3 regions of the Mesorhizobium sp. B2-4-14 genome follow, and region 2 is predicted to be linked to each of the others. Evidence: predicted binding sites of a transcription regulator. Region 2 holds the regulator's gene; each other region holds the start of a gene.
What was found. The regulator PhoB, encoded in region 2, activates phosphate uptake and scavenging genes when phosphate is short. The targets are predictions, from matches to a motif close to TGTCATNNANCTGTCAT.
Positions count from the first base shown of each region.

Region 1: the regulator PhoB is predicted to act here: its motif matches at 2,173-2,189, upstream of phnC (phosphonate ABC transporter ATP-binding protein).
Region 3: the regulator PhoB is predicted to act here: its motif matches at 1,985-2,001, upstream of FJ938_RS28365 (inorganic phosphate transporter).

Region 1 is NZ_VFVA01000017.1:52,642-56,456, reverse strand. It holds gene phnL (phosphonate C-P lyase system protein PhnL) at 19-726, shown strand; gene FJ938_RS16570 (DapH/DapD/GlmU-related protein) at 723-1,340, shown strand; gene FJ938_RS16565 (DUF1868 domain-containing protein) at 1,428-2,138, shown strand; gene phnC (phosphonate ABC transporter ATP-binding protein) at 2,262-3,119, shown strand; gene phnD (phosphonate ABC transporter substrate-binding protein) at 3,267-3,815, shown strand, end outside.
Region 2 is NZ_VFVA01000039.1:7,400-11,214, forward strand. It holds gene pstA (phosphate ABC transporter permease PstA) at 1-213, shown strand, start outside; gene pstB (phosphate ABC transporter ATP-binding protein PstB) at 210-1,013, shown strand; gene phoU (phosphate signaling complex protein PhoU) at 1,039-1,746, shown strand; gene phoB (phosphate regulon transcriptional regulator PhoB) at 1,862-2,551, shown strand; gene FJ938_RS25045 (ROK family protein) at 2,564-3,808, opposite strand.
Region 3 is NZ_VFVA01000061.1:4,723-8,537, forward strand. It holds gene FJ938_RS28350 (GH1 family beta-glucosidase) at 1-1,060, shown strand, start outside; gene FJ938_RS28355 (SDR family oxidoreductase) at 1,078-1,758, shown strand; partial or broken gene FJ938_RS30200 (carbohydrate kinase family protein) at 1,793-1,950, opposite strand; gene FJ938_RS28365 (inorganic phosphate transporter) at 2,057-3,667, shown strand.

The DNA.
Region 1 (3,815 bases), on a different contig from region 2:
CGACCGGAGGACTTTCTGATGCCAACCCCGCTCGTTGTCTCCGATGTCGCCAAAAGCTTCACCATGCATCTGCGCGACGGTATCAAATTGCCCGTCGTCGCCGCTGTTTCGTTCTCGATTAAGGCTGGCGAATGCACGGTGCTAGGCGGTTCCTCCGGCGCCGGTAAGAGCTCGATCCTGAAAATGCTTTACGGCAACTATGCCGTCGACGAAGGCCAGATCATCGTCAGCCATGAAGGCGGCCTGATCGATCTCGCCAATGCCAGCCCGCGCACCGTGCTGGCCGTGCGCCGGCAAACCATCGGCTATGTCAGCCAGTTCCTGCGCACCGTGCCGCGCGTCTCGGCGCTCGATGTCGTCGCCGAACCGCTGGTCGAGCGCGGTGAGGAACGCGAGAAGGCGCGTGGCAAGGCACGCGACTTGCTGGCGCAGCTCAATTTGCCGGAAAAACTGTGGGCGCTTCCACCGGCAACCTTCTCGGGCGGCGAACAGCAGCGCGTCAACATAGCGCGCGGCTTCATCACCGAGCATCCGATCCTGCTGCTCGACGAGCCGACCGCCTCGCTCGACGCCAGGAACCGCGACGTGGTGATCGAACTCATCGCCGCCAAGAAGGCAGCGGGCGTCGCGCTGCTCGGCATCTTCCACGACCATGATGTCCGAGAGGCGGTCGCCGACCGCGTCATCGACGTGACAGCTTTCGCTCCGGGAAAACTCGCCGCATGACCAGGAAGTTATCCGAGACACCGTTGGTCCACCCGACGGCGGAGGTACACAATTCGACACTCGGCCGCTGGACCGAGATCGCCGACCGCAGCCGGGTTTCAGAAAGCGAGCTCGGCGACTATTCCTACATGATGCAGGACTGCGCCGTCTGGTGCGCGACGATCGGCAAGTTTGCCAACATCGCGGCAAGCGTGCGCCTCAACGCCACCAACCACCCGACATGGCGGCCGACGCTGCACCATTTCACCTACCGCGCCTCGGACTATTGGGACGACGCCGAGCACGAGAGCGAATTCTTCGCCCTGCGCCGCGCCAAGCGCGTCACCATCGGCCACGACACCTGGCTCGGTCACGGCTCGACCGTGCTGCCCGGCGTCACCGTCGGCGATGGCGCCGCTGTCGGCGCCGGCGCGGTGGTGTCGAAGGATGTCGCGCCCTACACCATCGTCGCCGGCGTACCGGCAAAGCCGATCCGGGAGCGCTTCGACCGCCGCACCGCAGAACGCTACCAGGCACTTGCCTGGTGGGACTGGGGACATGCCAGACTGCGCGCATCGCTCGACGATTTTCGGGAACTCGAGGCCGAGGCGTTTCTGGAGAAGTACGGCGGATAACCCAGTGCATCGTTGTTGAGGAGGGGTCCGTTTCATACCCTTGACACAGGACTCGGACAGGACGCGATCTTGCCCAAGGAGATCGCAATGCCCGACACCATCAGACCGTCGCTCGCCGGATACTTTGCCGGCTCGAACCCGACCCCGCCGGCGCATCTCGGCACCCGCTACGATGCGTCAGGCAATTTCCTGATCGAGCCCGGCAACACCGTCGTCAGCCATCTGGTCAGCGGCTCGCCGTCGGAAGCCGTGGTGCTTGCGGTGCGCGAGCGGATGTTGGCGATGCCCGATGCCGACAGGCTTGCCTTCACGCCTGTCTCCAGCCTGCACATGACGCTGTTCCAGGGCATCATCGAATATCGCCGCCGCTTGCCTTACTGGCCACAGGACGTGCCGCTCGATACCAGCATCGACGCCATGACCCGCCTCTATCTGGAACGCCTGAAGGGTTTCGAAGGCTTGCCTCCCTTCAACATCAAGGTTATCGAGGTCGTGCCGACCGGCCTTACCGTTGCCGGCGCGACGGACGAGGACGTGCGCATCATGCGCGAATGGCGCGACGCACTCGCGGTGCCGTTCGGATACCGGCACCCTGATCACGAAACCTACGTCTTTCACATCACCTTCGCTTATCAGATCCAACGGCTTGCGGATGACAGGGCGTCGGCATGGCAGGCGCTGTTCGACGATTGCCTTGCGCTTTTCGTACGGCAGGCCCCGGTGATCGAGATCAAGCATCCCGCATTCTGCGCGTTCCATGACATGAAGCATTTCGAGGAACTGCTGGTGCTCGGCTGATCCTCCCCTCCAACGCTGTGGGTAGTAACAAAACTGACATCAATCCGACACCGCAGGTTCATGGCGCTGCGCTAGCGAAGACCCAACAGACCTTCAATCGCGACTGGACTGGAGCCCGGCCCCATGTCAGCTACCTCTGCCACGCTCGAAATCCGCGGTGTCAGCCGACGATTTGGCAAGAACACCGCCGTCAGCGACGTCAACATTTCGATCCCGCAGGGTCAGATGGTCGGTATCATTGGCCGTTCCGGCGCTGGCAAGTCGACCCTTCTTCGCATGATCAATCGTCTTGTCGATCCCAGCCAAGGGTCGATTTTTTTTGACGGCGCCGAGGTCTCCAGGCTGCGTGGTTCGCCACTGCGGCGCTGGCAGCGCGACTGCGCCATGATCTTCCAGCAGTTCAACCTGGTGCCGCGCCTCGACGTGCTGACCAACGTGCTGCTCGGCAAACTAAACCATCGTTCGACCCTGTCCAATCTTCTGGGTATGTTCTCGCGCGCCGAATGCGCCGAAGCGGTCGCGGCGTTGGAACGGCTCGACATCGCGCCCACGGCGCTCCAGCCCGCCGGTACGTTGTCGGGCGGACAGCAGCAGCGCGTCGCGATAGCCCGCGCCATGATGCAGCAGCCCAAGGTGATCCTCGCCGACGAGCCGATCGCCTCGCTCGACCCGCTCAATGCCAAGGTGGTTATGGATTCGCTGCAGGACATCAACCTGCGCGAAGGCATCACCGTCGTCACCAACCTGCACACGCTGGACACCGCCCGCGCCTATTGCAACCGCATCATCGGCATGGCCGCCGGCAAGGTCGTCTTCGACGGTCCGCCCGAAGAACTCGACCGCGACGCCGTGCGTCTTGTTTACGGCGCCGATGCCAATGGCAGCGAAATCTCGGAGGCCATCACCTCGACCAGCGTTGCCTACAAACAAAAGATTACCGCATCCGCCGGACCGCTCGAACCCGCTTTCCCGGGATACTGAGCCCATAATCCCGAAAAGTGGAATTCGTTTTTCGGGAAAGATCATGGGCCAAGAAAAGCCGTACTGGATCGTCCGCCCGCGTCAAGGGCACCGTCAAAATCAAGAACGCTGCCGGCGCGGGGCCGGAACCTACAGGAGAGACGTCATATGTTCAGGAAAATGATTTTTGGCGCCGTTTCGGTGCTCGCGATGGCCACCAGCATGGCCCATGCCGCCGACATGAAAGAATTCCGCGTCGGCATTCTCGGCGGTGAAAACGAGACCGACCGCCTGCGCAACTACCAGTGCCTGGCCGACCACCTGAAGACCGAGTTCGGCTTCGAGAAGGTCTCGCTGTTCCCCGCCGCCGACTATGACGGCGTCATCCAGGGCCTGCTCGGCGGCACGCTCGACTTCGCCGAGCTCGGCGCTTCCGGCTACGCCAGCGTCTACATCAAGGACCCGAAAGCCGTCACCCCGATCCTCACCACCAAACAGACCGACGGTTCCACTGGCTACTACTCGATCGGCATGGCGCTGAAGTCCTCGGGCATAAAGGACATCATGTCGGCCAAGGGCAAGAAACTCGGCTACGCCGACCCGGATTCGACCTCGGGCTATCTGATCCCGCTGACCCAGATTCCGAAGACCACCGGCATGCCGAACGATAGCTTCTTCGCTTCGACCCAGTTCAACGGCGGCCATGAGAACAACGTT
Region 2 (3,815 bases):
CCGCTGCTCTTCACCGCGCTCAACAACCAGTTCTGGTCAAGCAATCTCAACGCGCCGATGGCCAGCCTGCCTGTCACCATCTTCCAGTTCGCTCTCAGCCCTTACGAGGAATGGCAGCAGCTGGCGTGGACCGGCGCACTTATAATCACCCTAACGGTTCTCGGGCTGAGCATCTTCGCCCGCAGCCTTACCGGACGCAGAGAGGACAGATGAAACCGATGTTGTCCACCGAGTTGAACGTGGCCGAGGCTGCCGTGGAAAAGGCCAAGATCGAGGTCAAGAACCTCAATTTCTACTACGGCCAGTCGAAGGCGCTGAAGGACATCAGCCTGTCGCTGCCCGAGCGCAGTGTCACCGCCTTCATCGGCCCTTCGGGCTGCGGAAAGTCGACGCTGCTGCGCGTCTTCAACCGCATCTACGAGCTCTACCCGAGGCAGAGCGCCGAGGGTCAGGTGCTGCTTGACGGCCGGAACATTCTCGACCGCTCGCAGGACCTCAACCTGCTGCGCACCAAGATCGGCATGGTGTTCCAGAAGCCGACGCCGTTTCCGATGTCGATCTATGAAAACATCGCGTTCGGCGTCAGGCTCTATGAGAAGATCAGCAAGGCCGAGATGGACGGCCGTGTCGAGCAGGCGCTGAAGCGCGCGGCTCTGTGGACCGAGGTCAAGGACAAGCTCAACGCCAGCGGCCTCAGCCTTTCGGGCGGCCAGCAGCAGCGTCTTTGCATCGCCCGCACCGTGGCGGTGAAGCCGGAGGTCATCCTGCTCGACGAGCCGGCATCGGCGCTCGACCCGCTGTCGACCGCCAAGATCGAGGAATTGATCGACGAGCTGCAAGCCGACTACACGATCGTCATCGTCACCCACAACATGCAGCAGGCGGCGCGCGTGTCGCGCCAGACGGCTTTCATGTATCTGGGCGAGCTGGTCGAGTTCGATCGTACGGAGAAGATCTTCACATCGCCCCGCGAGAAGCGCACGCAGGACTATATCACCGGCCGCTTCGGCTGATCTCACGCATACGAGGACCAGGATCATGGCCGAACACACAGTCGCTTCTTTCGACGAGGATCTCGGACAGATCAGCAGGCTGATCAGCGACATGGGCGATCTCGCCAGCTCGATGGTCGGCGGCGCCACCAAGGCGCTGCTGAACTCCGACAACGCGCTGGCACAGCGCGTTGTCTCCGACGACGTCATCATGGACGCGCGCCAGCGCGAACTCGACGACCGCGCCATCACGCTGATCGCCAAGCGCCAGCCGATGGCCGACGATCTGCGGCATGTCGTCGGGTCGATCCGCATGGCCGGTGACCTCGAACGCATTGGCGACCTTGCCAAGAACATCGCCAAGCGCGTCGGTACGGTCGGCCTGTCCACCACGCCGCGCGACCTGTCGCATTCCATCGACGCCATGGCGCAGCTGGTGCTGATCCAGGTGCAGGGCGTGATCGAGGAGTATGCGGCGCACGATGCCGAGGCCCTTGCCAAGCTGCGCGCCGATGACGAACGTATCGACGTCAAATACACCTCCGTGTTCCGCGAACTTCTCACCTACATGATGGAGGATCCGCGCAACATCACGGCTTGCACGCATCTGTTGTTCTGCGCCAAGAATCTCGAGCGCATCGGCGACCATGTGACCAACATCGCCGAGAATGCCTACTATGTGCTGACCGGTACGCAGCTGCCCGCGAATCGTCCGAAGCAGGACGAAACGGCGATGTCGGCGCCGGCGGCTTGATCGTCAGAGCGGTTCACCGTTTTACGGAAAACCGCTCTCTCTCTTGTTTCCATGCAATTCCGGACGGAAAACCGCTTCACACTTTTCCTGGAATTGCCTTAGAGGTGACCAGTCGATGATCGCGCCACGCATCATGGTGGTGGAGGATGAGGAGCCACTCGGCGTGCTCCTCCGCTACAATCTGGAATCGGAAGGCTACCAGGTCGAGGTGGTCCCGCGCGGCGACGAGGCGGAGATTCGCCTGCAGGAGAACGTCCCCGACCTCCTGGTGCTCGACTGGATGGTGCCGGCGGTGTCCGGGATCGAACTCTGTCGCCGGCTAAGGATGCGGCCCGAGACCGAGCGGCTGCCGATCATCATGCTGACGGCGCGCGGCGAGGAAAGCGACCGCGTGCGCGGCCTTTCGACCGGCGCCGACGATTATCTGGTCAAGCCGTTCTCGACACCGGAATTCATGGCCAGGGTCAAGGCGCTGCTGCGCCGCGCCAAGCCGGAAGTGCTGTCCAGCGTGCTCAAGGTGGGCGACATCGTGCTCGACCGCGAATCACATCGCGTCTACCGCAAGAAGAGCGAGATCCGGCTCGGGCCGACCGAATTCCGCCTGCTCGAATTCATGATGCGTCATCCCGGCCGGGTGTTTTCGCGCAGCCAGCTGCTCGACAATGTTTGGGGGGAGACGATCTATATCGACGAGCGCACGGTGGATGTGCATGTCGGCCGGTTGCGCAAGGCGGTCAATAACGGCCGCATGCCCGACGTCATCCGCACCATTCGTGGTGCGGGGTATGCAATCCGCGAGGATTGAGCGCGACTTTATTCAGGCCACGTTCTTCCCGGAGCCGGCTTTCGCCTGCATGCCCGGCGCGAAAATCTCCTGGTCGACGAAGGTCAGCGCCCGCATGGCGCAGCCCTCGCGGATCAGCGGCAACTCGTTGGGCTCGGTGTCGAAGGAAATCGATTTCGAGTGCTGGCCGCCGGCGGTCTGGGCGATGGCCTCGCGCAATGCCGGCTCGATCAGGTCGAAGGCGGCGGCGCTGACGCCGACCATGGCGACGGGGGCGGGATCGATCAGCGCGAACAGGCTGCCGAGGCCGTAGCCCAGCGCCTCGCCGGCCCTGCGGTAGGCCTCCCGCTCGGGCCCGTCCGTTTGCCGCGCCGTCGCCGCCAGCGCCCGCATCTGCGCGTCGCTGACATCGGCGACCGGCTCGGTGTCCTCGCTGAGCTGCCTGGCGTTGCGCCAGATGGCGTAATTGCCGGCATAGGCTTCGACGCAGCCGCGCCGCCCGCAGCGGCAGAGCGCGCCGCCTGGCCGATGGATCATATGGCCGAATTCGCCGCCCGAGGAATGGGTGCCGGTGAAGAGCTCGCCCTTCAGCACCAGGCCCATGCCGATACCGTGCGAAAGGAGAATGGCGATGAAGTCGTCGCGGTAGCGCTCCGGATCGCGCCAGCGCAGCGCCACCGCCATCATGTTGCAGTCATTCTCCACGGTGGCGGGGATGCCGAACTCGGCTTCGAGTATGTCGGCGAAGGCGATGTCGGTCTGCGGCGTGATGGGCGACCACAGCATTGCCCGGGCATCGGTGTCGGTGATGCCCTGGATCGCCAGCGCGATGCGGGCGACGCTGCGCACGTCGAGGTCGGGATCCTCTAGGCGCCGCCGCACGATGGCGACGCATTCGCCGATCAGTGCATCGCGCGACATGGTCAGCGTATCCAGCCGGCGCTGTTCCTCTGATATGACCTGGCCGGCATAGTCGATGACGGCGACGGACAGGAAATTCAGCGACAGCACCACGGTCATCACCGTTGCGGCTTCCGGATTGAGGCCAAGCCCGACCTGCGGCCTGCCGCGTTTGAGCGCGCCGGCCTCGCTCGGCTTGCCTTCGGCCAGGATACCTTCGCCGATCAGATCAGAGGAAATCGCCGATATGGTGGAGTGGCTGAGGCCGGTGGTCGCGGCTATTTCGGTGCGCGAGGGCTGGCCGGCCCGGCGCACGGCCGCAATCACCATTGCGCGGTTGCGCCGGCGCAGATCGTCGTGGCGGATTCCGACCGACATGCCTTTC
Region 3 (3,815 bases), on a different contig from region 2:
CTACGACCGGCTGGTCGACGATCTGCTTGAAGCCGGCGTCGAGCCCTATGCAACGCTCTACCACTGGGACCTTCCGCAGGCATTGCAAGACCGTGGCGGCTGGTACAGTCGCGAAACCGCCACCGCCTTTGCCGATTATGCCGGGCTTGCCGCCCGCAGCTTCGGCGATCGCGTCAAGAAATGGACGACCCTCAACGAGCCCTGGACCTTCTGCTGGTCGGGACATGCAACCGGTGAGGATGCGCCGGGATTGCGCGATGGTGTGAAAGGCGGCGTGACCGCCAGTCATCACGCATTGCTGGGGCATGGCCTGGCTGTTCCAGTCATCCGGGCCGAAGTGGCGGATGCGTCAATCGGCATCGTCTTCGATCTCAACGTCGCGGAGGCCGCTACCGATGATCCGCGCGATGTCGCGGCGACACGGCGCTTCGATGGCGCCCAGAACCGCTGGTTTCTCGATGCCGTCTTCAAGGGCACATACCCACAAGACATGCTGGAGCTCTACGGCGATCTGCTGCCGCCGATCGATGCGCGGGATAATCAGATCATCGCCGCGCCGGTGGATTATTTGGGCATCAACATCTACCGTCGCTCGGTGATCGCGGCGGGTGACGAACTCGCGCCGCTAAGCTATCGACGGGTGCAACCGGAAGGCATCTATTCGGCGGTCGACTACGAGATATGGCCGCGCTGCATGTACGACATCCTGCGTTATGTGAACGACCGCTATGCGCCGCAGGCAATCTACATTTCCGAGAACGGCGTCGCCACGACGCCGGAACAGGTTGGCGACGACGGGCGTGTCTGGGACGATCTGCGCGCCGCCTATTATGTCGATCATCTCGAGCAAGTGGCCAAGGCGGCGGTCGAGGGCGTGCCGGTGCGGGGTTATTTCGCCTGGACACTGACCGACAATTTCGAATGGGCCTATGGCTATACGACGCCCTTCGGCATCACCCATGTCGATTTCGCCACGCAGCAACGCCAGATCAAATATTCCGGCGAGGTCTACGCCATGATTGCCCGGCAGGAAACCGTGCCGGTTGCCAAGAGCGCCTGACTTGGCTGCGGAAGGGCGTGGCGGCAACGGTCCTCATAACTGGCGCCGGGCGCGGGCTCGGCCACGAGCTGGCGGTGCAATACGCCCACCATGGCTGGCGTGTGATCGCTTCCGGGCGCACGCATCCGGCTCAAGGTTGCGCAGGTCGAATCGAGTTCCAGCCGCTCGATGTCGCCGATCCCGCTTCCATTTGCGACCTTGCCACGCGGCTCGCCGGCAGGCCCGTGGATGTGCTTGTCAACAACGCCGCCATCCGCAGCGAAATCCCTGGCCTGCACAGCTTTGCCCCGGATGAATTCCTGAAGGTCGTGCGGACGAACACGCTCGGTCCGTTGTTGCTGGCGAGGGCGCTGCGCCCGAACCTGGTTGCGGGGCGCATGCGCGTCATCGCCAATATCGGCAGTCGGGCCGGCTCGATGGCTGAAGGGCTACTCGATGATTATGACGACGACTATGCCTACCGCTGCTCGAAGTCAGCGCTCAACATGGTCTGCGCTCAGTTGGCGCAGGATTTGCGCGTCGACGGGATAACGGTGTTGTCGCTCCATCCAGGTTGGGTAAAGACGGATATGGGAGGCGATCAGGCGATTCTGGCGGTCGAGGACAGTGCGCGGGGCCTGCGCACCATCATCGATAGTGCGACGCCTGGAGACAGCGGCTCCTTCCAGACGTTCGACGGCGTCCCTATCGGGTGGTAGTCGAAAGCACCCGGTCTCCACGCTGGATGCCTCCGCCGGAGCCGATCGTGTCGACAACGCGGACATCGGGTGCGACGCCTCGACAAGCGCGCCGTCGGGGCCAATGGCGATGGCGCCTCGCGGTCCGCGCTTGACGACGAAGGTCGCGCCTTCGCGCATGCTGGAGCGGATTTCTCGCGCGGCCTGCTCAGGGCTGGTCCGGCATAGGCGCAAAGCCGCCTCTTCGCGTCATACAGGGTTCATCGTGCGGACATAGCGTCTTTCCCAGGTCTTTGCTGCAATGCAAAAGGAGTGGGACATGGTGGACATAGTTTCTAGTGAAGCGGGCATCCCGAGGCCGGATCATCCGCTGGATCAATCGGGCGGCGCCAAGTGGTTCCTGCCTGCGTTCGGTGTGCTGGTGCTGGTTGGCATCATCTATGTCGGCTACGCGCTCAGCCAGGATCTGGCGGTGGCCAAGACCGTGCCGTGGATCCTGCTCGGCATCGCCCTGCTGATCGCGCTCGGCTTCGAATTCGTCAACGGTTTCCACGACACCGCCAATGCGGTGGCGACCGTCATCTACACGCGTTCCCTGCCGGCCGAATTCGCCGTGATGTGGTCAGGCGTTTTCAATTTCCTCGGAGTGCTCACCTCAAGCGGCGCGGTCGCCTTCGGCATCCTGTCGCTGCTCCCGGTCGAGCTTATCCTGCAGGTTGGCTCCTCCTCGGGCTTCGCCATGGTGTTCGCGCTGCTCGTCGCGGCGATCCTGTGGAACCTCGGTACCTGGTTCCTCGGCCTGCCGGCGTCGAGCTCGCACACGATGGTCGGCTCGATCATCGGCGTCGGCCTCGCCAACCAGTTCATGGCGCCAGCCGGAAGCGCCACCAGCGGCGTCGATTGGGGGCAGGCGACCAATGTCGGCACGACCTTGCTGGTGTCGCCGATTATCGGCTTCTTCGCCGCCGCCATCCTGCTCTATGTGATGAAATTGCTGGTGCGCAACCCGGCTCTTTATGAAGCGCCGAAGGGCAATGCCCCGCCGCCCTGGTGGATCCGCGCCTTGCTGATCTTCACCTGCACCGGCGTCAGCTTCGCGCACGGCTCCAATGACGGACAGAAAGGCATGGGCCTGATCATGCTCATCCTGATCGGCGTCGTGCCGACCGCCTACGCGCTCAACCGCACGCCCGACATCAACTATCTCGAGGCCTACAAGTCGGCTTCCGTCAACGTCGAGACGGCGCTGGGCAAATATGTCAAGCCCGGCGTCACCGTTGCCGATGCCAATGCTGCAAAGGCTGCCGTGCAGGAAGCCGTGCGCAGCAAGACGTGGACCGATCAGACGACCATTGCTCTGCAGACCTATATTCACAACACCACCGCCGAGCTGCAGCCCTATGCTTCGGTCGAAAAGGTGCCGACCGATCTGGTCAGCAACGCGCGCAACGACATCTACCTGATCGGTGAAGCGCTGAAGCTGATCGACAAGAAGAAGCTGCTGCCGATGAAGGACGACGACCTGAAGGCAGTCACCGACTACCACAAGGCCGTCGACAATGCGACGAAGTTCATCCCGCTCTGGGTGAAGGTGGCTGTCGCGCTGGCTCTCGGACTCGGCACGATGGTCGGCTGGAAGCGCATCGTCGTCACCGTCGGCGAAAAAATCGGCAAGAGCCACCTGACCTACGGCCAGGGCGCGGCGGCCGAACTCGTTGCAATGGTGACCATCGGCATGGCCGACCGTCTCGGACTGCCGGTATCGACCACCCACGTTCTGTCGTCGGGCGTCGCCGGTACGATGGCGGCCAACGGCTCCGGCCTGCAGTGGTCCACGGTGCGCAACCTGCTGCTCGCCTGGGTGCTGACGCTGCCGTGCTCGATCGCGCTCGCCTTCGTCCTGTTCATCGTCTTCCGCCAGGTGTTCTGAGCGGAGCCGAAGGTTCTCGAACACAAAGGCAGCGCCAGCGACCAGCGCTGCCTTTCTCTTTGAGCGAGGGGCAAGTCTTCAAGAGAATATGCGCATTTACGTTGAAGGGGCTCATGCCTTGGAGATTGGCGCGAAACGCCCATCGCCT